DNA from 4 places in the Actinoplanes sp. URMC 104 genome. Region 4 is predicted to be linked to each of the others. Evidence: riboswitches for the same ligand, from Rfam matches in the RefSeq annotation. Region 4 holds a riboswitch; each other region holds the start of a gene.
What was found. Region 4 has a riboswitch for cyclic di-AMP ahead of ACSNN8_RS15230 (coiled-coil domain-containing protein). Riboswitches for the same ligand answer to the same signal wherever they lie in the genome.
Positions count from the first base shown of each region.

Region 1: linked by a shared signal. The riboswitch ahead of ACSNN8_RS22635 (NlpC/P60 family protein) and the one ahead of ACSNN8_RS15230 (coiled-coil domain-containing protein) in region 4 are both predicted to bind cyclic di-AMP.
Region 2: linked by a shared signal. The riboswitch ahead of ACSNN8_RS16315 (transglycosylase family protein) and the one ahead of ACSNN8_RS15230 (coiled-coil domain-containing protein) in region 4 are both predicted to bind cyclic di-AMP.
Region 3: linked by a shared signal. The riboswitch ahead of ACSNN8_RS36490 (C40 family peptidase) and the one ahead of ACSNN8_RS15230 (coiled-coil domain-containing protein) in region 4 are both predicted to bind cyclic di-AMP.

Region 1 covers NZ_JBPQTO010000007.1:207,881-213,496, reverse strand. The annotation lists gene cydB (cytochrome d ubiquinol oxidase subunit II) at 1-381, opposite strand, end outside; gene ACSNN8_RS22650 (cytochrome ubiquinol oxidase subunit I) at 393-1,754, opposite strand; gene ACSNN8_RS22645 (BlaI/MecI/CopY family transcriptional regulator) at 1,838-2,188, shown strand; gene ACSNN8_RS22640 (M56 family metallopeptidase) at 2,185-3,093, shown strand; cyclic di-AMP (ydaO/yuaA leader) riboswitch at 3,216-3,354, shown strand; gene ACSNN8_RS22635 (NlpC/P60 family protein) at 3,369-4,346, shown strand; gene ACSNN8_RS22630 (ATP-binding protein) at 4,512-5,616, shown strand, end outside.
Region 2 covers NZ_JBPQTO010000004.1:539,435-545,050, forward strand. The annotation lists gene ACSNN8_RS16300 (zinc-dependent alcohol dehydrogenase) at 1-352, shown strand, start outside; gene ACSNN8_RS16305 (IS481 family transposase) at 375-1,352, opposite strand; gene ACSNN8_RS16310 (hypothetical protein) at 1,419-1,763, opposite strand; gene ACSNN8_RS16315 (transglycosylase family protein) at 1,788-2,360, opposite strand; cyclic di-AMP (ydaO/yuaA leader) riboswitch at 2,362-2,504, opposite strand; gene ACSNN8_RS16320 (saccharopine dehydrogenase family protein) at 2,671-3,909, shown strand; gene ACSNN8_RS16325 (TetR/AcrR family transcriptional regulator) at 3,916-4,554, opposite strand; gene ACSNN8_RS16330 (hypothetical protein) at 4,565-5,080, opposite strand; gene ACSNN8_RS16335 (GNAT family N-acetyltransferase) at 5,235-5,616, shown strand, end outside.
Region 3 covers NZ_JBPQTO010000011.1:2,314,706-2,320,321, reverse strand. The annotation lists gene ACSNN8_RS36505 (TVP38/TMEM64 family protein) at 1-399, opposite strand, end outside; gene ACSNN8_RS36500 (type 1 glutamine amidotransferase) at 505-1,215, opposite strand; gene ACSNN8_RS36495 (MurT ligase domain-containing protein) at 1,205-2,425, opposite strand; cyclic di-AMP (ydaO/yuaA leader) riboswitch at 2,932-3,068, shown strand; gene ACSNN8_RS36490 (C40 family peptidase) at 3,123-3,887, shown strand; gene mraZ (division/cell wall cluster transcriptional repressor MraZ) at 4,516-4,947, shown strand; gene rsmH (16S rRNA (cytosine(1402)-N(4))-methyltransferase RsmH) at 5,221-5,616, shown strand, end outside.
Region 4 covers NZ_JBPQTO010000004.1:308,562-314,177, forward strand. The annotation lists gene ACSNN8_RS15220 (glycoside hydrolase family 65 protein) at 1-701, shown strand, start outside; gene ACSNN8_RS15225 (coiled-coil domain-containing protein) at 764-1,798, opposite strand; cyclic di-AMP (ydaO/yuaA leader) riboswitch at 1,802-1,934, opposite strand; cyclic di-AMP (ydaO/yuaA leader) riboswitch at 2,145-2,282, shown strand; gene ACSNN8_RS15230 (coiled-coil domain-containing protein) at 2,286-3,356, shown strand; gene ACSNN8_RS15235 (ABC transporter ATP-binding protein) at 3,378-4,151, opposite strand; gene ACSNN8_RS15240 (ABC transporter permease) at 4,144-5,040, opposite strand; gene ACSNN8_RS15245 (TetR/AcrR family transcriptional regulator) at 5,220-5,616, shown strand, end outside.

The DNA.
Region 1 (5,616 bases), on a different contig from region 4:
CACCAGCACGATGCCGAGCGAGCTGAGCCCGAGGGCCAGGTCGGCGCGGCGGCGGTAGCGCAGGCCGTCGCCCTTGCCGCGGAACTCCAGCGCGACGCCGCGCACGGCCAGCAGGAGCAGCAGCACGACCATCGGCAGGTAGAGCCCCGAGAGCAGCGCCCCGTACCAGGCGGGGAACGCGGCGAACGTGACGCCGATCGCGGCCACCAGCCACACCTCGTTGCCGTCCCAGAACGGGCCGATGGTGCGCACGGCGGCGCCCCGCTCGTGGTCGTCGCGCCCGAGCACCGGGGCGAGCAGCCCGACGCCGAAGTCGAAGCCCTCGAGCACGAAGAACAGCACCCAGGCGAGCACGACGACCGAGAACCAGAAGGTGATCACGCCAGGGCTCCTCAGTAGACGGGTACGGGTTCGGGCTGCTCGGCGGCCACCGGCGCCGGCGTCAGCGGCTGCCGCGCGAGGTGGCGTACGAGCCGGAACCAGACCACGGCGACGATCCCGTAGACGACCGTGAACCCGGCCAGCGACGCGACGACCTCCGAGCTGGTCAGCCCGGGGGAGATGCCGTCGGCGACCTTGGAGATGCCGAACGCGATCCACGGCTGCCGGGCGGTCTCGGTGAAGATCCAGCCGAACGTGTTGGCGGCCGCGGGGAGCAGCGGGATGAGCGGCAGCCACCGCATCAGCAGGCGGGGTGCGGAACGGCCCTTGCGCGTACGCCAGAGGTAGAACGCGGCGACCGCGGCCGCCAGCATGCCTGCGCCGATCATGAGGCGGAACGTCCAGAACGCGACCGGGATCATTGGCACGTACGAGCCGGGGCCGAACTGCGCCGCGTACTGCGCCTGGAGGTCGTCGATGCCCTGCACGGTCGCGTTCGGGTCGCCCTTGGCGAGGATCGACAGCAGCCACGGGATCTCGAGCGCGAATTCGGGCAGCGGCGCCCCGGTGGCGAAGACCGCGAACGGCGCGCCGGTCGTGGAGTGGTAGAGCGCCTCGGCCGCGGCCATCTTCATCGGCTGCACCTGGGTGATGACCTTGCCGAGGTGGTCGCCGGTGAGCGCCGTCGCCGCGCCGCCGGCCAGCGTGAGCCAGGCGCCGAGACGGGCCAGGACGCGGTACGCCGGGTCGGCCGCGAGCCGCCAGACGCCGAGCGCCAGCAGCAGCGCGCCGCCCACCATGACCGCGCCCGCGATGGTGTGCGGGAACGCCGCCAGGTTGACCTTGTTGAGCAGCAGGTCGGCGAACGAGGTGAGCCGGGCCCGGCCGGTGTCCGGGTCCAGGGCGTACGCGACGGGGTTCTGCATGAAGGAGTTGGCCGCCAGGATGATGAACGCCGACAGCAGCGTGCCCACGGCGACGATCACGATGCACGCGGTGTGGATCGCGCGGGGCAGCCGGTCCCAGCCGAAGTACCAGAGCGCCAGGAACGTCGCCTCGAGAAAGAACGCCAGCATGCCCTCGATCGCCAGCGTGGGCCCGAAGACGTCGCCGTAGAAGTTCGCGAAGGCGCTCCAGCCGAGCCCGAACTGGAACTCCTGGACGAGTCCGGTGACCACGCCGACCGCGAACGTGACGATCAGCAGCTTGCCGACGAACTTCGTCAGGTGCAGGAAGTGCTCGCGCCTGGTGCGCAGCCACGCGAGCTGCAGGCCGGCGGCGGTCGCGGCCAGGCTGATCGACAGCGGCACGAAGAAGTAGTGGTAGATCGTCACGACCGCGAACTGCAGCCGGGTCAGGTCCAGAACGTCCATGGGAGCCCCCTCTACGACGTCTCGTAGTAGATACTACGCCTCGTAGTACGACGCGGCGCAGTAGAGGCGGTATGCTCGGTCACATGGCTCTCGGGGACCTGGAACGCGAGGTCATGACGCAGTTGTGGGACGCCGGTGAGCCGCTCACCGTGCGGCAGGTGCACGAGCGCCTGAGCCGTCAGCGCGATCTGGCCTACACGACGGTGATGACCGTGCTCGACCGCTTGGCGAAGAAGGGCGTGGTCACGCAGCAGAAGGCGGACCGCGCCTACCGGTACGCCCCGGCGCAGACCCGCGAGGAGATGACCGCCTCGGTCATGCTCGACGCGCTGACCGCCAGCGACAACCAGGACGCCGCCCTCGCGTACTTCGTCGGGCAGCTCCCGCCGGAGGCCCTCAAGGCCGCCATCGAAGCCGCCAGACGCCACGGATGACCGCGCTCCTGCTGGGCGCGCTCGGCCTGACCCTCTCGCTGGTCGTGCCGGGCGTCCTGGCGAACGCGCGCTGGCCCGACCGGGCCCCGGCCGCCGCTGTCGTGCTCTGGCAGTCGATCACGCTGACCGCCGTGCTGGCCGCCCTCGGCGTCGTGCTCGCCGCGCCCGAGGAGGTCACCCGCGCCGCCGGGTCGGGCAAGCCGGTCGCCGAGGCCGCGCTCATCGGCGCGCTCGCGGTCGCCGCGCTGATCATCCTGCGGCTGCTGGTCTCGCTGATCGGGGTCACCCGCCGGTCGCGGGCCCGCCGGGCCCGGCACCGCATGCTGGTCGACCTGCTCGACCGCGCGGAGCAGCACCGCGAGCTGGGCCCGGGAAACCTGCGGGTGCTCGACGGGGCGCTGCCGCTGGCCTACTGCGTGCCCGGCCGCCGGCCGCGGGTGGTGCTCAGCAACGGCGTGCTCGAGGTGCTCGACCGCGAGCAGATCGACGCGGTGCTCGCGCACGAGCAGACCCACCTGCGACAGCGGCACGACGTGGTGATGGAGTCGTTCACCGCGTTCTACCGCGCGGTGCCGCGGCCGCTGCGCAGCCGGCTGCCGCTCGACGCCGTCAACCTGCTGCTCGAGATGGTCGCCGACGACGCCGCCCGGCGCCGGGTCGGGGCGGAGCCGCTGCGGGCCGCGCTGGAGCGGCTGACCGACGCGGTGCCCCTCGCGGAGGACGTGGCACCCGGCGGCACCGGTGAGGCGCGCCACCGGCGGCTCGAACGGCTGGCCGCGTCGCACCATCCGTCCGTCGCTCTCACCGTCGCCGCGGGGGCCGCCGCGGTCGGCCTGTTGGTGTTACCCACCGTGATCCTGGTGCTGCCCTGGCTCGACCGCGCGCTCGAAGCCTGGCCGCTCTAGTGACTATGCGTATATGTAAGAGCGCATACAGTTTTCCCTCCGGAGCGCCTTCAGTTCGGCTCTAGATGGGGAGTACGGTGTTGTCCGGTCCGCCCAGCCCCCATCGTCCACCCGGTCGATCTGGCGGATCACCGCCCAATCGCCGGCAACGGCGAGCCGGGGACCCGAGCAGTTGGGGTGAAGCCGCGGTATGCCCGCGGCCGGGCGCGCTTCCCGTCCGAACCCGTCAGCTAACCCGGTCGGCGGCACGAGGGAAGAAAGGACAACCCACCCACGTGCGTCGCGCCGCAGTAGTGCGCAGCCTCGTCTGCGCCGCAGCCGCGGTCGGGATCATCTTCTCCGGACCCGCCGTCGCGCAGGCAACACCCTCGCCCTCGTCCGTCGAGGAGCAGATCGACAAGCAGTGGAACCAGCTCGAACCGGTCATCGAGCAGTACAACGACGTGCACGGCAAGCTGCTCAAGAACCGCGCCCAGCAGAAGAAGCTCGCCGCCCAGCTGACACCGCTCCAGGTGCAGGTGGACGTCGCGATGCAGCAGGTACGCGGGCTCGCCGTCGACGCGTACAAGCAGGGCGCGCCCAACGCGCTCAACGCCATGGTCATCAGCGGCACGCCGACCGGGCTGACCGACAAGCTGATGTACCTCGACCAGCTCGCCCGCGGCCAGCAGGAACAGATCGCCGACGTGGCCGCGCTGCGCGACAAGCTCGCGGCGACCAAGGCCGACCTCGACGTGGTCACCAAGTCGATCGCCGCGCGCGACGTCGACCTGGCGAAGCGCAAGAAGGCGATCGAGACCAAGATCACGTCGCTGCAGAAGCTGCGCATCCAGGCGTACGGCTCGGTGAACGCCGACGACGGCCCGCTGCGGCTCGGCCCGTGCCCCGTCGACTACACCAACGACAAGGGCGGCCGGGCGGCGCAGAAGGCGTGCGACCTGATCGGCAAGCCTTACGTCTTCGGTGCGGCCGGCCCCAGCTCGTACGACTGCTCCGGTCTCACCCAGGAGGCGTGGGGCAGCGTCGGCGTGCACCTGGACCACTACACGAAGGACCAGTGGAACCAGGGCAGGCCGGTGTCAGCCGACGAGTTGCAGCCCGGTGACCTGGTGTTCTACTTCCCCGGAAGCCTGCACCACGTCGCCATCTACATCGGCGGCGGCATGGTGGTGCACGCGCCGCACACCGGCGACCACGTACGGATGGCCAAGATCGACGGCAACCCGATCGCCGGCTACCGACGACCGGGCTGACGATCCGCCGCTCCACCCCCGAAGGCCGCCGAGGCGTACGCTCCGGCGGCCTTCGTGCTTCCCGGCAGCCTCCAGCTCTCCCGGCGGCCCTCGTTCTTGTCGGCGGCCTCTGCTCTTCCCGGCGGCCTTCGGTCCTCCTACCGGGCGCGGGCATAATGCCCTGTCATGAGCGACTCGCCGCTGATCGACAGCCTCACCGCGGCCGTCGAGGCCCGCCCCGACGACCTCCCCTTGCGCCTGCACCTGGCCGAGCTGCTGCTCGCCGCGGGCCGCGGCGCAGAGGCGATCGGCCACGCCGCTCAGGTGCTCGCCCGCGAGCCCGCCAACGGGACCGCCCAGAAGCTGATGTCCTCCGCCCTCGCCACCCCTCCGGCCGCCGGTCCTCCTTCCGCGCTGCCTCCCGCTGCCGGTCCTTTCTCCGCGCCGCCTCCCTCTTCCGTCCCGCCGTTCCCCCCGCCTTCCGCCTCCCCATCCCCTTCCTCGCCGCCCTCCTCCCCGCTGCCCCCTTCCTCGCCGCCGCCTTCGCCCACGCCATCTCCTTCCTCGCCGCCGCCCCCTTCCCCTTCCGCCCCGCCGCCCTCCTCCCCGATTCCCCCCTCCTCCCCGGGCGGCGTTGACTGGGATGCGATGGAGCAGGAGTTCGGCGACGTCGTGCCGCCGCGGTTCTCGCACGAACGCGAGCCCGTGCGGGGCCACGAGGACCGCACCTTCGACGTTGAGAAGTCGACGATCACGCTGGCCGACGTGGGCGGCATGCAGGAGGTCAAGAAGCGGCTCGAGATCTCGTTCCTGGGCCCGCTGAAGAACCCCAAGCTGCGCTCGCTGTTCGGCAAGAGCCTGCGCGGCGGGCTGCTGCTCTACGGGCCGCCCGGCTGCGGCAAGACGTTCCTGGCGCGCGCCGTCGCCGGCGAGATGGGCGCCGCGTTCATCTCGCTGTCGATCACCGACGTGCTCAACATGTGGGTCGGGAGCTCCGAGCGCAACCTGCACGACCTGTTCGAGTCGGCCCGCGGCCACGCCCCCTGCGTGCTGTTCCTCGACGAGATCGACGCGCTCGGCCACAAGCGCAGCCAGCTGAACTCGTCCTCCATGCGTACGGTCGTCAACCAGTTGCTCACCGAGCTCGACGGCGTCGACGGCAACAACGACGGCGTCTTCGTGCTCGCCGCCACCAACGCCCCCTGGGACATCGACGCCGCCCTGCGCCGCCCCGGCCGCCTCGACCGCACCCTTCTCGTGCTGCCCCCCGACAAGCCCGCCCGCGCCGCGA
Region 2 (5,616 bases), 230 kb from region 4:
GCCGGCGGTGCCGTTCGACGCGATCATCGACGCCAGCAACGCGCCGTCGCTGCCCTCGTTCGCGGTGGAGCGCGTCGAGCCCGGCGGCCGGGTCGTCTGCATCGGCATCGCCGGCGAGCCGTCCCTCGTGGACACGCGCCAGGCCGTCCTCAAGGACCTCACCGTCGTGGGCGTGCTGAGCGCGTCCGGCGGGCTGGCCGAGACCATCGAGACGTACGCCTCGGGCGCCGTCGACCCGCGGCCGCTGGTCGGCGAGACGGTGGGCCTCGACGAGGCCGCCGACGTGCTCGCCGGCCGCCGGCGTGGGGCTGCACCGAAGGTCCACATCGACCCCCGGGGCGTGAGCCGCTAGGTGTGCATCTGCCAGAGTCGGTTTACACCTGGGTCTGACTCTTTTGCTTAAGTCGTTCGTAGGGTGTCTGGCCGTCCAGGGCGCCGTGTGGGCGGTGGTAGTTGTAGTAATCCTCCCATTCGCGCAGCTTGTCGTTGAAGACGCCGGTGTCGTCGATGACGACGCCTTCGAGCATGCGGTAGAACTCTTCGGCGTCGATGCGGTGGGACCGTTCGACCTTGCCGTTGAGGTGCGGCGATGCGGGTTTGATGTAGGTGTGGGCGATGCCTTGGTCGAGCACGTGCCAGTGGAACTGGGTCTGGAACTCGGCACCGTTGTCGGTCTGGATGACCTCCACCCGAAACGGCAGGCGTTGCAGCACGTAGTCGAGGAACTGGATGGCGGTCTTCTGATCGCATCGCGGGTAGATGCGCAGCACGCGCAGCCGGGTGCAGTCGTCGATCGCGGTGAACTGGTAGTACCTGGCACGGCGGCGTTGCTTGGGTAGCCGGCCTGATACCGGCGCTGTGCCGGCCGCGGGGTCGGCGGGCAGGCCGATCGGCTCGATGAACTTGACGTCGATCTGGAGCCGGTTGCCGGGAAGTGGTTTCTCGTAACGTTTCCAGCGTTTCTCGCGGCTGGTGTAGCGCTGCGAGGCGGGCAGCCGGTTGAGGCCGAGGCGGACCAGGATGTTGTAGATCGCCGAGCTGGTGATCGTGATGTCGTGGTATCGCTTGAGATACATCTGGATCTTCACCGGGCCGAAGTGATAGTTCTGCCGCAGGTAGACGATCTTGTTGACGATGTCGGCATGCGTCGCGGTCGGGCAGTGGTGCGGGGCGCTCGAGCGATCGCGCAGGCCGGTGAGGCCTTCGTCCTGGTAGCGGCGCAGCCATTTGTAGTAGGTCGGCCGGCTGATGCCGTAGTAGCGGCAGGTGCGGGCGACGTTGCCGGTGACTTCTTCAACGTGCCGCAGAACCGCCAGGCGATGCTGTGCCTGACGGTCCAGCTTCTGGTCCATCGACGGGGGCATAAGTCTCCAACGATCGGAGACCCGAAGTGTTAACAACCTCTGGCAGTTTTAGAGCTAGGCCAGGTGGCCGCGCAACGTCGCCGCCTCGGCCTCCAGCCGCTGCGCGTGCTCGGCACGGCCGAGCGCCCGGTAGTCGGCGGCCGCCTGCTCCCGCTCGTCCGCCTCGGCGCGGACGATGCGGGCCACGTCGTCCTCGGTGAGCACCCGGCGGGCCACCTCGGTCGCGCCCGCGCCGACGGGCGCCTCCTCGATCGCGAGTCCCCGTCCGCCGTCGGCCGGCGCCACCGCCTCGGCGTTGTCGATGGCGGCGAGCGTCGCCCGCAGGGCCGAGACCGCGGCCCGGTCCCCGGCCTTCATGGCCGCCGGCAGTGCCGTGCGCAGCCTCTCCCGCAGAGTCATGCGCGAGACGCTAGCCGATCCGCCTCAGTCCGACGACCTGGTTTGCACCGGGCCCGACAGCGCGAGCCGCTGCCCCGGATAGATGCGGTCCGGATCGGACAGCACGCCGGCGTTGAGGCGGTGCAGCGTACGCCAGCCGCCCGCCACCCCGGTCTGCGCCGCGATAGTCGCCAGCGTCTCCCCGGCGCGGACGACGTGATAGCGCGCCGAGCTGCCGGCGCTGACGGTCCGGTACTGCTTGGCCGACCCGGCGCGCCGGCCGCAGGAGGGCCAGGCGCCCAGCCCCTGGCCGCGCCGGACGCGCTCGGCGACGAGGATCTGTTCGTCGCGGCTGGCCTGGTCGGCGGTGCCGGCGAACCGCGAACCGCCGTACGCCCGCCAGGTGCTGCGGCTGAACTGCAGGCCGCCGTAGTAGCCGTTGCCCGTGTTGATGCTCCAGTTGCCGCCCGACTCGCAGTGCGCGATGGCGTCCCAGTTGACGTCGGAGGCGGGCGACGGCGCCGCGGCGGCCGGTGTGACGACCGGTGCGGCCAGTGCGGTGAGGCCCGCCGCGGCCAGAACCAGCGCGACGCGGGCAGGATTGCAGACTCGTGCCATGACAGGTTGCCCTCCACGCCTGCGAGGTGAGCTGTCGGGTTCGGGCTGAGGTGCCCGGCCGCGTACGTGCGGCTTCACCCCGAGGCGCGCGGGCGCGCCGAGGAACGTGGGTCCCCCGCTCCATGCCGTGGGTGTGAGTCCCGCCGGGCGGCGGCAGGATTAGGCGTTCCGCCCGCGGGGTCCGCGCTCTTCGCGGACAGGGCCGGCGGGGCCTCGAGGAGCCCGGCACCGGCCGATTCGTACGGGATCAATGGGTCTGAGACTAGCTGTGGCGAGCGGTTTATGAGGCGCTGATGCAAAATCCACAACCATGAGCGACCGCGTCCGCGAGCACGATATCGTCGTCTACGGGGCCACCGGGTTCGTCGGCGTCATCACCGCGCGCTACCTCGCCGAGCACGCGCCGGCGGGCACGCGCGTGGCCCTGGCCGGCCGTTCCGGGCAGCGGCTGGCCGACGTCCGGGGGCAGCTCGGCGTCGACTGGCCGACCGTCGTGGCCGACGCCGCCGACGGCGAGGCGCTGTCCCGGCTGGCTGCCTCGGCCCGGGTCGTGATCACCACCGTCGGTCCCTACCTGCGGTACGGCAAGCAGCTGGCGCGCGCGTGCGCCGAGGCGGGCACCGACTACGTCGACCTGACCGGCGAGGTGGTGTTCGCCCGCGAGAGCATCGACGGCAACCACGAGATCGCACGCCGCACGGGCGCCCGCATCGTGCACTCCTGCGGGTTCGACTCCGTTCCGTCCGACCTCGGCGTCCACGTCCTCGCTCAGCGGGTCGCGGCCGACGGCGCCGGCGAGCTCACCGACACCACCATGGTCGTGACCAGCCTGCGCGGCGGCGTCAGCGGGGGCACGGTCGACACGTTGCGCACCCAGCTGGACGTGGTGCGCGACGATCGCCGGCTGCGGCGGATCGCCGCCGGGCCGTACTCGCTGAGCCCCGACCGCGCCGCCGAACCCGACCTGGGCCGCCAGGGCGACGTGGCCACCGTCCGGGGCGCCGACGTCCATCCCCGCCTGCGCGGCACCCTCGCGCCGTTCTTCATGGCCTCCTACAACACCCGCGTGGTGCGCCGCAGCAACGCCCTGCGCGACTGGCGGTACGGCCGCCGCTTCCGCTACCGCGAGCTGATGAGCGTCGGCGCGTCCCCGCTCTCGCCGCTGCTCGCCAACGGCGTGCGGCTGGGCCTCGGCGCGCTGGTCGCGGGCATGATGCTGCCGCCGACGCGGTTCGTGCTCGACCGCGTGCTGCCCAAGCCGGGCAGCGGGCCGGACGAGCGGGTCCAGCGCGACGGCCACTTCACGTGCGACTTCTTCACCACCACGACGACCGGCGCGCGCTACACGGCCCGCTTCCGGGCGAACGGCGATCCCGGCTACGCGGCCACGGCGGTCATGCTCGCGGAGTCGGCGCTTGCCCTGGTGTACGACCGGGAGGCGCTCCCACCCTCGGACGGCGGTGTGCTGACCCCGGCCACCGCCCTCGGCGACGCGCTGGTCACCCGGCTGCGCGCCGCCGGCATGGAGATCACGGCCGCGCCGGCGTAGGGACCGTCAGAGCGACGTGGCGCTGCCGACCAGGGCCAGGGCGATGCCGGTCAGGTGCTCGGCGAGCTGGTCGGGGTCGCCGGGCATGTCCTGCGAGATCCAGTGGATGATCACTTCGCTGAGGCCCGCCACGAGGGCGAGCAGCGTCCGGTCGTACGCCAGCCGGTCCTTGGGCTCTCCGGTCGCGCGCCGCAGCACCTTCGCCACGAACTGGGCGTCCTCGCGCAGCACCCCGCGGCGGCGGGTCTCCATGCGCGGCGCGTTCACGTAGATCACGCGGGCGCTCTCGGGGTGGCTGCGCAGCATGCCGACCAGCGCGTGAAGCGCCGGGCCGAACACCTCGGCCAGGTTCGCCGGCTGCTCCGGCACGGCCGCCGCGATGCCGCTCAGCAGCCACTCGTTCTGTTCGCGGTTGACCTTCAGCAGCAGATCGGCCCGATCGTCGAAATGCTCGTAGAAGTACCTTTTGGACACCTTCGCGGCGGCGCACACGTCGGCCACCGTGACGTCCTCGTAGTCGCGCGTGCCGAACAGGTGCACCGCGGCCGCCACGATCCGGTCGCGCCGCTCGCTGGACCGCTGCTGGCGAGAGCGCCCGGCGTAGGTCTCACCCCGCCGAGGCGCCACCGTGGTTCGTTCCTCCACGACGACAACGTTACGACTCCGCCGTCACACCCACCCGTCGACGGTCCACAATGGCCGTTTCCGGGGCCGCGTACGGCAGCCTCTTGGTCAGGCGATGCACCATGATCAGCGGAACGATCCCGAAGACGCCGAACGAGATGTCGATCAGGGTCCACCAGGGCGGCAGCCCGCGGATCGGGCCCGCGATCAGCGCCAGCGGGACGATCCCCGCACAGCACACCATTCCCCAATGGATCACCCAGACGTTGCGGACCGGATCGCGCCACGGCCCCCAGAACGCGATCGCGATGACCAGGTGGGCGAAGGCGAGCCAGTCGGTCCCGTACGCGATGAAGGGGTAGCGCTCGCCGGTGACGGTCAGCCCCTCGTGCACGCGGTCGATCCAGGCGACGAGCGGGCCGGGCGCGGGAACGGCATGTAGCACCCCGGCCAGCACCCGGGTCTCGGTGAGGAGGGGGAACGCGGTGACGCCACTCAGCACCAGCCCGACGACGAAGACCAGCAGCCAGGCGCGGATCGCTTTCATGATCACAACGTAGGCGCTGGGCGCCGGGCCGGGCGACTCCCTGCACCAGATCTTCACAGACGCAGCGGTGCGATCCGGGCACCATGACCAATCACTCATGCCTACATATCCCTCGCTACTGGCCGCAACCGGTCCCCGACGGCAGGATCGAGTGGTGGTCGCCAGCCGTCTCCCCTTTCCGCTCACGCTGACCGGAGACGGCCTCGTCCTGCGCGAATGGCGTTCCGAGGACCTCGACGACCTGGTCCGCATGCTCGACGAGCCCGAGATCGCCCGGTGGCGCCCGATGCCCTCGCCGTTCGACGTGGAGGCCGGCATCGCGTATCTCAAGCGCTGCCACCAGGGCCGGATCACCGGTCAGCGGATCCAGCTCGCCATCACGACCGACGGCGGACGGCCGCTCGGCGAGGTGCTGCTGTTCGGCGTCGACCTGGGCCTCAAGGAGGCCGAGCTCGCCTACCTGGTCGACGTGCGGGAGCGCCGGCGAGGGCTCGCCTCGGGGGCGTTGTCCCTTCTTTCCGCGTACGCCCGCAGCA
Region 3 (5,616 bases), on a different contig from region 4:
CAGGAAGCGGACGAGCAGCACGGCGGACAGGCCGCGGCGGTTGAGCCAGCCGTCGAGGCGCTGCAGCTTGCCGCCGGTGCGGGCCGCGAGGGCGCCGCGGCCGACCCAGCGGCCGGCGTAGTAGGTGGCTGCGGCGGCGATGACGGCGGCGGCCAGGGCGGTCGCGGCGCCGGTGGCGGCGCCCAGCAGGGCGCCGCAGGCGAGCGTGATGGCCGTACGGGGAACCAGCACCGAGAGCAGCAGACCCCCGACCACGGCGATCGCCACCGCGGCGGCGGGCCCGAGGGCGGCGACCGTGTCGGCGATGTCGCGCAGGGGCAGGACGGCGGCCGCGGTCGCCACGCCGGCGACGACACCGCCCAGGATGCCGAAACGGACGATCCGCCGCTTCCAGGTCATCTGCGAAGTCTGAACCTGAGGGTCCGCCGCGAGGAGTGCGCCCCGCGGGGCGATCAGGGTGTCAGTCATGCAGGAATACCGCCCAGTGCTCGTCGGGTCAGGATTTCAGGCGCCGGCGGCGGCGAGCCTTTCGGCACGCAGCCGGTCGGTCCACGTGTCGTCGACCGGGGCAAGACTATCCGCGCCGGTCGCCCATCGCAGTAGCAGATCGGCTATAGCTGGGTTGCGAGCGAGCGCGGGCCCGTGGGAGTAGGTTCCCAGGATCTTGCCGTGCCATGCTCCCTCCGTTTGACCGTCGTTGCCAATTCCGGCAGTCACCCGCGCCAGCGGGGCGACCCCGGGGCCCAGGTGCGTGCGACCGCCGTGGTTCTCGAAACCGCTCAGCGGGGGCAGGCCCAGCCGCGGGTCGATGTCGCCGCGGATCTCGCCGACCGCGCGGGTCTCGCCGCGGTCGGAGTGCAGGTCGAGCAGGCCCAGGCCGGGGCACTTGGCCCCCTTGGCGAAGAACGAGTGGCCGAACAATTGGTAACCGGCGCAGATGGCCAGCACCGCGGCGCCCTGGTTGACCGCCCGGTGCAGGCCGCCGTCGGCGATCAGCCGCTGGGCGGCGAGCGCCTGCGGGCCGTCCTCGCCGCCGCCGATGAGGTAGATGTCGGCGGTGGAGGGCATCGGCTGGTCGGACCGGACCGCGTACGTCTCCACCGGGATGCCCCGGATCGCCGCGCGGCGGGCCAGGATCAGCAGGTTGCCGCGGTCGCCGTACGTGGAGAGCAGGTCAGGGTAGATCCAGACGATCCGCAAAGCTTCAGTTGACACGGTCCAACTCCGCTCGGATGTCCTGGAACGCCGTGTAGTTGGCGATCACTTCGAGGCGGCCCATGGGCACGGTGCTGACCGCCTCGTCGAAACTCAACACGTGCCGGAAGGCGATTCCATTCACCTCGAGGCGCACGGCCAGGTCGTACGCCCGGTCGCCGGTGATCAGCACCGGCCGGTCACCCAGGGGCGAGAAGTCGACGTCGTAGAGCCACGAGGTGTCGAAGCCGTCGGGGTCGCGGGCGTTGATGGAGAGCAGCGTCGGGGCCTGCTCGGCCATGTCGAACGCCTCGAGCCAGCTCGCCGGGTTCTTCGCGAGCAGCAGGCGGATGTTGCGCCCGTCGCGGTCGACCTGGGCGTAGCGGCCGGCCACCGAGGCGACCGTCGCGAGCCGGGGAAGGGCCTCGATCGGGCGTACGCCGAACGCGGCGGCCACGGCCAGCGCGGTCGCCGCGTTGCCGAGGTTGACCGTGCCGGGCAGTTGCAGCTTCACCAGGTGCCAGTCGCCGCGCGGGTCGACCACGCCGTCCTCCTCGACGCGCCACTGGGCCTGCGGCCGGCGCAGCGGGCAGCCGGTGCACCACCAGTCGCCGTTGGCGCGCTCGATCGGGTCGCCGCTCTCGGGGCAGACCCATGAGTCGTCGGTCCAGCGCTGCCCGGCGCTGAACCACGTGACGTGCTGCGAGCCGCGGGCCGCCCACACCACCATCGGGTCGTCGGCGTTGGCGACCACGGCCACGTCGGGGTGCCCGGCGAGCGCGGTGCGCCACATCTGCGCCATCATCGCGACCTCCTTGGCCCGGTCGAGCTGGTCGCGCGAGAGGTTGAGCAGCGCGACCACCCGGGGGCTGGTCTCGTCGATGACCCGGGCCAGGTAGTGCTCGTCGACCTCGAGCACCGCGAACGGGGTGGCGCCCGCCTTGGCCAGCGCCGAGGTGTGCCCGGTGGGCATGTTGGCGCCGAAGGAGTTGGTGGCCACCGGGCCGAGCACGCCGAGCGCGGCGGCCGCCAGCCGGGTGGTGGTGGTCTTGCCGTTGGTGCCGGAGACCAGCGCGATCGCGCGGCCGGCCGCCAGGTGGCCCAGCAGGTCGGGGTCGATCTTCAGGCCGATCCACCCGCCGATGACCGAGCCGTCGCCGCGTCCCGCGGCCCTCGAGAGCGCGGCCGCGGTCTTGGACACTGAGGTCGCGACCTTGGCGCGCAGGGGCATCTTCCCGTCCGTCACGGGAGACGAGGGTACCGGAACGGGAGGTTACGTCGAGTTGCCGCAAGCCCGGTTCCGGCGGCCCGTCCGGCCGCGTACGGAAGGGCATTGAGATCAACGATTCGGCGGAGCACATTTTGGCCGGTGAAAGAGGTTTAAACTGCGGGAGAGTGAATGTGGGACCTCGGTCACTCGTTCGGTTCCTGCCAATAATGTGTTCTGATTCACGCGTAACCTTCTACGATTTGTAGTTCTCCTACTACTTGTCGTCATGGCATTTCTCGCCGGTCGGTAGCAAATCGGACAGTGTCCTTCATGCCAAACACGCTGAGTAGTCGAATCGGATCTCCCGCGGCTTCGAAATTTGAGGTAGCAAGGTCTGGCCGGCGGCACCCGCTCGCCGACTCGCGAAGACCCGGTTCACGCCGAGCCCTGCCCCGGGCCGGTCAACGCGACCACCCGAGCACCACGCACCAACCACAAAGGCATACGGGGGCAGGGACGGGGGACCCACTACTGGTCCGCTCCGCGCCACCCGCTCCGGTGGCGAACCACGGAGCAACCTCGGGGTGAAGCCGCGCTTGCGTGGCCGGGCAACCTTCCCGCCCGAACCCGACAGCTAACCTCGCAGGCGTGCCGGAGGGATATCTCTACCGTGCACGAACACAGTTCGAGCCGGGGTCGCCGCACGGCCGGCACCGGTGTGATCGCACTGTCTCTGGGTCTGTGCCTCTGCGCAGGCCAGCTGCTGGCCCCCTCGGCCGCCAGCGCCGCTCCTGTCGCCAAGGCTGCGGCCAGCGCCAAGATCAAGCCCTCGGTCCGCTCGTCGATCTCGACGCGGACGGTGACCTATGGCGGCAAGGTCAAGCTGACCGCCAAGTTCATCAACCCCACCAACGGCAAGGTGGTCACCTCGGGGACGGTCCGTCTCCAGGCGCTCCGCAAGGGCAAGTGGGTCAACTTCACGGCCAAGAGCCTCGGCAAGTCGGGCAGCGTCACGCTGACCGGTGAGCCGCACGCCAGCGGCCGGATGCGCGCCTACTACGTGGGCACGCCGACCTACAAGGCGAACGGCGGCGGCCAGTTCAACGTCGTCGTCAAGCCGAAGTCGTCGCCCGCCCGGGCGAAGATCATCAACGAGGCCAAGAAGCACGTCGGGTCGCTCTACAAGTTCGGCGCGGCCGGCCCGTCCCGCTTCGACTGCTCGGGTTACACGCTGTGGGTCTACCGCAAGGCCGTCGGCAAGAAGCTGCCGCACAAGGCCAACTCGCAGCAGAACTACGGCAAGTCGGTCGCCAAGTCCAACAAGCAGGTCGGCGACCTCATCATCTTCCGCAACGGCTCGTACGGGTACCACGCCGGCATCTACGCCGGCAGCGGCTACATGTACGACTCCCCGCACACCGGTGCGCGGGTCTCGAAGCGCAAGATGATCGGCTCGAACTACGTGGTGCGTCGCCTGGCCTGACGGCGGCTTGCATCACCGACTCAGTGGGGCGCGACCGGTTCGGTCGCGCCCCACTGTCGTCTCCCGCGGACGGTCGCACCGTCCGCGAGCGCGCCGGCGCCTTCGAGCGGCCCGCTCGCTTCCGGGGCGGGACCCCGTAACGCCGGCCGTGCTGAGGCCGGCTCTGCTTGCAGGGTCGAGCCGCGCCCCGGCTCACGCTTCTCGTGATCCTCGACGAGCGGTCTCCGTGATCCTCGACGAGCGGTCCCCGTGATCCTCCACGAGCGTCTCCGTGATCCTCCACAACCCTCCACGCGGCCCTCCACTTTCCTCCCGCGCGGGGGTTGACACCATCCGTCGGTGGGAGGTTTGGGCGTGTTCGTGCCGGTTCTCTCCGAGGGGGACGGCAGGATGTCGGAAACCGGACGGGGTTGATCATGCTCTTCCCCTCCACTTCCCATCCACGTCGTTGAGCTGCGGTTTCTTCTGTGAAGCGGGTTCGCGAACCCGTCCAATCGGCTTGCGGGTGGAGGGAAGTGGAGTAGAGTGGAGCGCAGTGGCAGGGCCGAGAGTCGAACTGACCTGAGGGACCTGCCGGCCCGAGTTGACAGGCGGACCGCGAACCGCCAAGGGCAGGGGGTGAGGGCCGATGTTCCTCGGCACGCACACCCCGCGCCTCGACGACAAGGGGCGGCTGATCCTTCCGGCGAAGTTCCGTGATGAGCTGGCGGGAGGTGTCGTGATCACCAAGGGGCAGGAACGCTGCTTGTACGTGTTCCCGATGCCGGAGTTCCAGCGCATCGCCGGCCAGCTGCGCGAGGCGCCGGTCACGAACAAGGCGGCCCGGGCCTACAGCCGGGTCTTCTTCGCCAGCGCGCACGACGAGATCCCGGACAAGCAGGGGCGGGTGACCATCCCGGTGCACCTTCGGGAGTACGCGGCGCTCGACCGTGAGCTCGTCGTGATCGGCGCGAGCACCCGCGTCGAGATCTGGGACAAGCGGTCCTGGGAGGACTACCTCGCGGCCAGCGAGGACGAGTTCGCCGACATCGAAGAGGGGGTGCTGCCCGGCGGACTGTGAGGCGTGGCACTCGACTGGGCCCGCGAACGGCCCGGACGTCCCCGCCTCCGTACTGCGAGATCTCCAGCCGCTCCCGCTCCTGGCGCCTCTTCCCCGGCGCCAGGCGCGTGTCCGGCCCAGGGCGCGCCCGATGGCAACGGGCACGAGCGGATGGGGATCTGGCGGTACGGACGGGCGTCCGGCGAGCCGCGGAAACGTAGGGACGCGGCAGTGTGACCGACGATCCGGCAGGTCGGTGCCGGGACGGACGCGCGTGACAGTCGAGGTGGGGCGATGGGGGTCGACATGGGGGAGCTGCGCGGCACGCACGTGCCGGTGCTGCTCGAGCGCTGCCTCGAGCTGCTCGCCCCGGCGCTCCGGCTGCCGGGCGCGGTCCACGTGGACTTCACGCTCGGGCTCGGCGGGCACGCGGAGGCGGTGCTCGAGCGGTTTCCGGACGTCGTCCTGATCGGACTCGACCGGGACACGGAGGCGCTGGCTCACTCGCGGCACCGTCTGGCCAGGTTCGCCGGCCGTACGCACCTGGTGCACGCGGTCTACGACGAGCTGCCGCGGGTGCTCGACGGGCTCGACGTCCCGGCGATCCACAGCGGACTGTTCGACCTCGGCGTCTCGTCGTTGCAGCTGGACGAGGCGGACCGCGGTTTCGCGTACGCCCAGGACGCTCCG
Region 4 (5,616 bases):
CCGAGGGCTTCACCCGGCTGCAGGAGTGGGACTTCGAGAACACCCCGCCCGAGGCGTACCCGCTGCTGCTGAACTACCCGTACTTCGACCTGTACCGCAAGCAGGTGGTCAAGCAGGCCGACCTGGTCATGGCGATGTACGTCCGGGGCGACGCGTTCACCCCGGAGGAGAAGGCGCGCAACTTCGCCTACTACGAGGCCCGCACGGTCCGCGACTCGTCGCTGTCCGCCTGCGTCCAGGCCGTGATGGCGGCCGAGGTGGGCCACCTCGAGCTGGCCCACGACTACCTGGGCGAGGCCGCGCTGATGGACCTGCACGACCTGCACCAGAACTCGCGGGACGGCCTGCACATCGCGTCGCTGGCCGGCACCTGGATCTCGCTGGTCGCCGGGCTCGGCGGCATGCGCGACTTCAACGGCCAGCTGTCGTTCGCGCCACGCCTGCCCAGCCGCATCAACAACATGGAGTTCTCGCTGCTCTGGCGCGGGCTGCGGCTGCGGGTCAACGTGACGCCCGACGAGGTCACCTACTCGCTGCGCAACGGCGGCGGCTCGGCCCGGCTGACGCTGGTGCACCACGGCAAGGAGATCGAGGTGACCCAGGTCAAGCCGGTCGTCGTGCCGATCCCGCCGCCGCACCCGGTCGGCCCGGCGCCGCAGCAGCCGGCCGGTCGCGCGCCGGTGCGGCGGGCGACGAGCTGACGTCCGACGACGGAAAAGGGCCCCGGGATCTCCCGGGGCCCTTTCGTGTGTGTGCGGGGCGGTCAGAGCAGCGACACGTGCACGTGGTCGGTGTGCGCGCTCGGCCCGTGGTACGTCTTCCAGCCGCTGGCGGGGAACCAGATCTGCTTGTACCAGATCACGTAGTAGATGCCGAGCCGGTCGGCGTTGCGCACCAGGAACGCCATGAGGTTGTTGCCGTAGCGGCGCATGTCCTCGTTGTGCGCGACCGCGAAGCCCTTGTCCTGCAGCGACCAGTCGCAGGCGCGGCCCTTGGGATGCTCGAACGGCCCGCCGTCGCGGTGACAGCCCACGAACCGGTCGAAGCCGGCCTTCTTCACCTCTTTGTACATGTGGAACGTCCGCGCGGTGATGCAGCCGTTGGTCGTCGGGTCCTCGACGTTGCAGCTCTCGGGGGAGAACCCGCCGTCGGAGTTGCGCGGCGCCGGGGCGGCCTTGGGCGAGTTCGCCAGCACCAGGCCGTGCGTGAGGCTCTCGCCGCCGACCAGCGCGAGCGCGTCGTCGGCCGCGTCCTTCTGCTTCTTCATCGCGACGAGGTTGGTCTGCTGCTTGCGCACCTCGGCGTCGAGCGCGGCCTTGGCCTTGTTGACGTCGTCGATCGCCTTGTTGAGCTCGGCCAGCTTGCGGTCCTGCATGGCGTTGATCTCTTCGAGCGAGACCGCCTTGGCGAGGAAGTCGTCGGAGTTCTGGCTGCCGAGCAGGAAGCCGGCGGCGCCGAGGTGGCCGGTGCGGTACTGCTGGCCGGCGATCGCGTTGACCTCGGGCAGCAGCGCCAGGCGCCGCGCCTCCGCGGTCTTGATCTCGGCGGCCAGTCTTTTCTGCGCCGCCGTGGATTTCGTCACCGCGGCCTTGGCGGCGACGAAGCGACGGTTCGACGACTCGAGCACGTCGTCCAGGGTGGCGTTGTTCTTGCCGACCGATCCGCCCGACTCGTCGGGGCTCGTCGAGGTGCTGCCACCCGGCTCGGCGCTCGCCGGGGAAGCGGGTGCGGCCAGGAAAGACAAGGCCACGAGCGGCGCCAGGGCAAGTGTCAGCCACCGGCGGGGTCGTACGGTCAATGCAGTTCCTTCCGGTAAACCGCCGACCGGGTTAGCTGACGGGTTCGGGACGGAAGCGATCCCTACCGCTCGCGCGGATGCACCCCACTGACCTGGTTCCCCGGCTCGCCTCGCGGCGATTGGGCGGTGGCCTGCCGGCACCTCGGGGGCGGTGCCTCCGTGGCAGAACCGGCGGCCAGTTTACCCGAGACTTTGCGCCGCTTCAGTCTTCAGGAATGGCTATTTCGTAGTCACTCCGACACATTCCGTAATTGCCGTCACGTGCCGTCGCGGGCGAATTGCGGTGCGTGCGATAACTGTCGATCATTCGATGGAGTCGGTATGGTCGGGGGCGGTCTCCACCCCCAGGGGACCGCCGCCTAATCGCCCGCGGGCGAGCCGGGGAACCAACCGTTTTTCCGGGGTGAATCCGCGCTCGCGCGGTAGGGATCACTTCCGTCCCGAACCCGTCAGCTAACTCGGTCGGCGGCCGACGGAAGGAAAGGTTGTGCGGCATAACACTGTCCGCCGACGTTCGGCGGCACTGCTCGCGCTCCTCGTCGCCATCTCCGGGCTGACTCTGGCGGTGGCCGGTCCGGCCGCCGCGGCGCCCGGCGACAGCGGCGACGACGGCGAGGGCGCACCCAGAACCCTGATCCAGCAGCTCGAGGCGGCCTCCCGGGGCTACGTCGAGGCCAAGGAGGCGCTGGCCCGGTCGCGCACGCGGCAGTCCCAGCTGGCCGCCCGGCTCAAGGAGCTCGAGGGCCAGGTGGGCCCGAAACAGGCGGCGATCGACGACATCATCCAGCAGTCCTACCGGACCGGCCGGCTGGGACCGATGAGCGCCCTGCTGCAGGCGAGCTCCTCCGGCGACTTCCTCGACCGCGCCCAGACGCTCGAGACCGTCGCGGTCAAGGAGAACGCGGCGCTGGCCGCGCTCAAGGCGACCCGCGACGGGCAGCAGCGCGCGAAACTGGCCATCGACGCCGAGGTGCGCAACCAGCTCAAGCAGGTCAACCTGATGGCCAAGCGCAAGGTGCAGGCCGAGGCCGCGCTCAAGGCCGCCAACACCGGCGAGGACGCCGATCCGCCCGGCGGCGGCACGAGCGGCGGGTCCAGCGGCGGATCGAGCGGCGGCGGCTCGCAGGCCAAGGCCACTCCGGCGCCGCGCAGCTCGGACGGCTCGCTGCGGGACGAGGGCTGCACCGAGGACGACCCCACCACCAGCGGCTGCCTGACCCCGCGCACGCTGCACGCTCTCAAGCAGGCGCAGAAGGCGGGCTTCACCCGCTATGTCGCATGTTTCCGCGAGCAGAACAGCGGCGAGCACCCCAAGGGCCAGGCGTGCGACTTCGCCGCCGAGAAGAAGGGGTTCGGCGGCGTCGCGTCGGGTGGTGACAAGACGTACGGGACCAACCTGGCCAACTACTTCATCAACAACTCGGACCGGCTGGGCGTGCTCTACGTCATCTGGTTCAAACGCATCTGGCTGCCCTCGAGCGGCTGGAAGGCGTACTCCCGCGGCAACGGCGACCCGTCCAGCGACCACACCAACCACGTGCATTTATCAGTGCGCTGACCTCGCGAGGGGGTACGAGGCTTACTTGTTGACGTAGGTCTCGTACTCCTTCATCACGTCGTCGGTGGGGCCGTCCGCGCGGATCACGCCGGACTCGAGCCAGATGGTGCGCTCGCAGGTGTCCCGGATCGACTGCTCGCTGTGGCTGACCAGGAACACCGTGCCGGCCTCCTTGCGCAGGTCGCGCACCCGCTGCTCGCTGCGCTTGCGGAATTTCGCGTCGCCGGTGGCCAGCGCCTCGTCGATCAGCAGCACGTCGTGCTTCTTCGCCGCGGCGATCGAGAACCGCAGCCGCGCCGACATGCCGGACGAGTACGTCTTCATCGGCAGCGAGCTGAAGTCGCCGCGGTCGTTGATGCCGGAGAACTCGATGATGTCGGCCGTCTGCGCCTTGACGTCGGCGGGCGACATGCCCATCGCGAGGCAGCCCAGCTCGACGTTGCGCTCGCCGGAGAGGTCGTTCATCAGCGCCGCGTTCACTCCCAGGAGTGACGGCTGGCCGGCCGCGTAGATGCCGCCGCCGCGCTCCACCGGCAGCAGGCCGGCGATCGCCCGCAGCAGCGTCGACTTGCCGGAGCCGTTGGTGCCGATCAGGCCGATCGCCTCGCCCTTGTAGGCCACGAAGCTGACGCCCTTGACCGCGTGCACCTCGCGGACGGCCGCGCTCTTCTTGCCCGTGATGATGCGCTTGAAGCTGGCCAGCGGCGTGTTCGCGCCCGGCGCCACCGAGCCGTAGATGCGGTAGACGATGTGCGCGTTGTCCGCGATGACGGTCGGTTCCCGCTGGTCAGCCACGGCCGTAGCCCTTCTCTCCGCGCCAGAAGTACACGTAACCGCCGAAGCCGACGAGCGCGGTCCAGATCAGCGCGCCGGCCCAGAGCATCGGCGCCGACCCCGCGAGCTCGACGTCCTCCATCAGCGCGTGCCGCATCAGCTCGATGAAGATCAGCAGCGGGTTGGCCTCGACCAGCGTGAGCTGCCAGCCGTGCAGCCGCTCCTGGAAGAACGTGACCGGGTAGAGCACCGCGGACCCGTACATCCAGATGCGCAGGATGTAGGGGATGAGCTGCCGGATGTCGGTGACCTTGGAGATCAGCCGCGCCACGAACAGCGCGAGTCCGGCGTTGAAGATCGTCTGGAGCAGCAGCGCCGGCACGGCCAGCAGCCACTCGACGGTGATCGGCTCGCCGGTGAGCAGCACGATCGCGACCAGGACGGCCATCGAGGCGACCATGTTGCGCACCTCGACCAGCGTGACCGCGATCGGCAGGCTGGCGCGCGGGAAGTGCAGCGCCCGGATCAGCGCCATGTTCGCCGTGATCGACTGGGAGCCCGCCTGCACCACCGACTGGGTGAATCCGAAGATGAAGACACCCGCGCACAGGTACGCGATGAAGTTGTCGACGTCCTGCTTGGTGTTGATCAGCACGCCGAAGATCACGTAGTAGACGCCGGCGTTGATCAGCGGGGTCAGGAGCTGCCAGACCACGCCCAGCTTGGTGCTGCCCAGCGACGCGCTCACCTTGGCGTTGGCGAAGGCGGCTATGAAGTGCCGGTAGGTCCAGAGGTGCCGGGTGTATTCCGGCAGGCTGGGCAGGCGCCCCGCCTTCGTCAGGCCGTGCCGCCGGGCCAGCTCCTTGAGCGATGGCCCGGTGTCGGAATCGGCGACCGCCGTCTGAGCCATGGGGTGGTGCTCCGATCTCGTCGGCCCGTGAGGGTCACCGGGCCCTGGTTCTTTAGGCGAGAACACTTAAGCAGCATGCCAAGTCGCGGCCGACGGGACGGCCTCGTATCGACGTAACCGGAAGGTTATCCGACCAAACGGCGGAACGCAACCGTAACGTCCTGGCGTATAGTGACCGCGTGGCAACAGCGAAGCGCGCACCGGCCGGAGCGGCGGTGCTCCGAAGCGACATCACCGTGGCGATCCGTGACGCCGTGATGCACGAGCTGGCCGAGGTGGGTTACGGCCGGCTCTCCATCGAGGCCGTGGCGCGCCGCGCCGGCGTCGGCAAGACCGCAATCTACCGCCGCTGGGGCAACAAGCTCGAGATGGTGCTCGAGATCGTCTCCGACGTGGCCGGCCGCAGCGTGCCGCTGCCCGACACCGGCAGCTTCGCCGGCGACCTGCAGCTGATCATGATGATCGTGAGCCGCGCTCTGCAACACCGGATCGCCTCGCAGATCATTCCCGACCTCATGGCCGAGGCCGCCCGCAACCCGCAGATCGCCGAGACCCTCCAGACGGCGCTGCGCACCC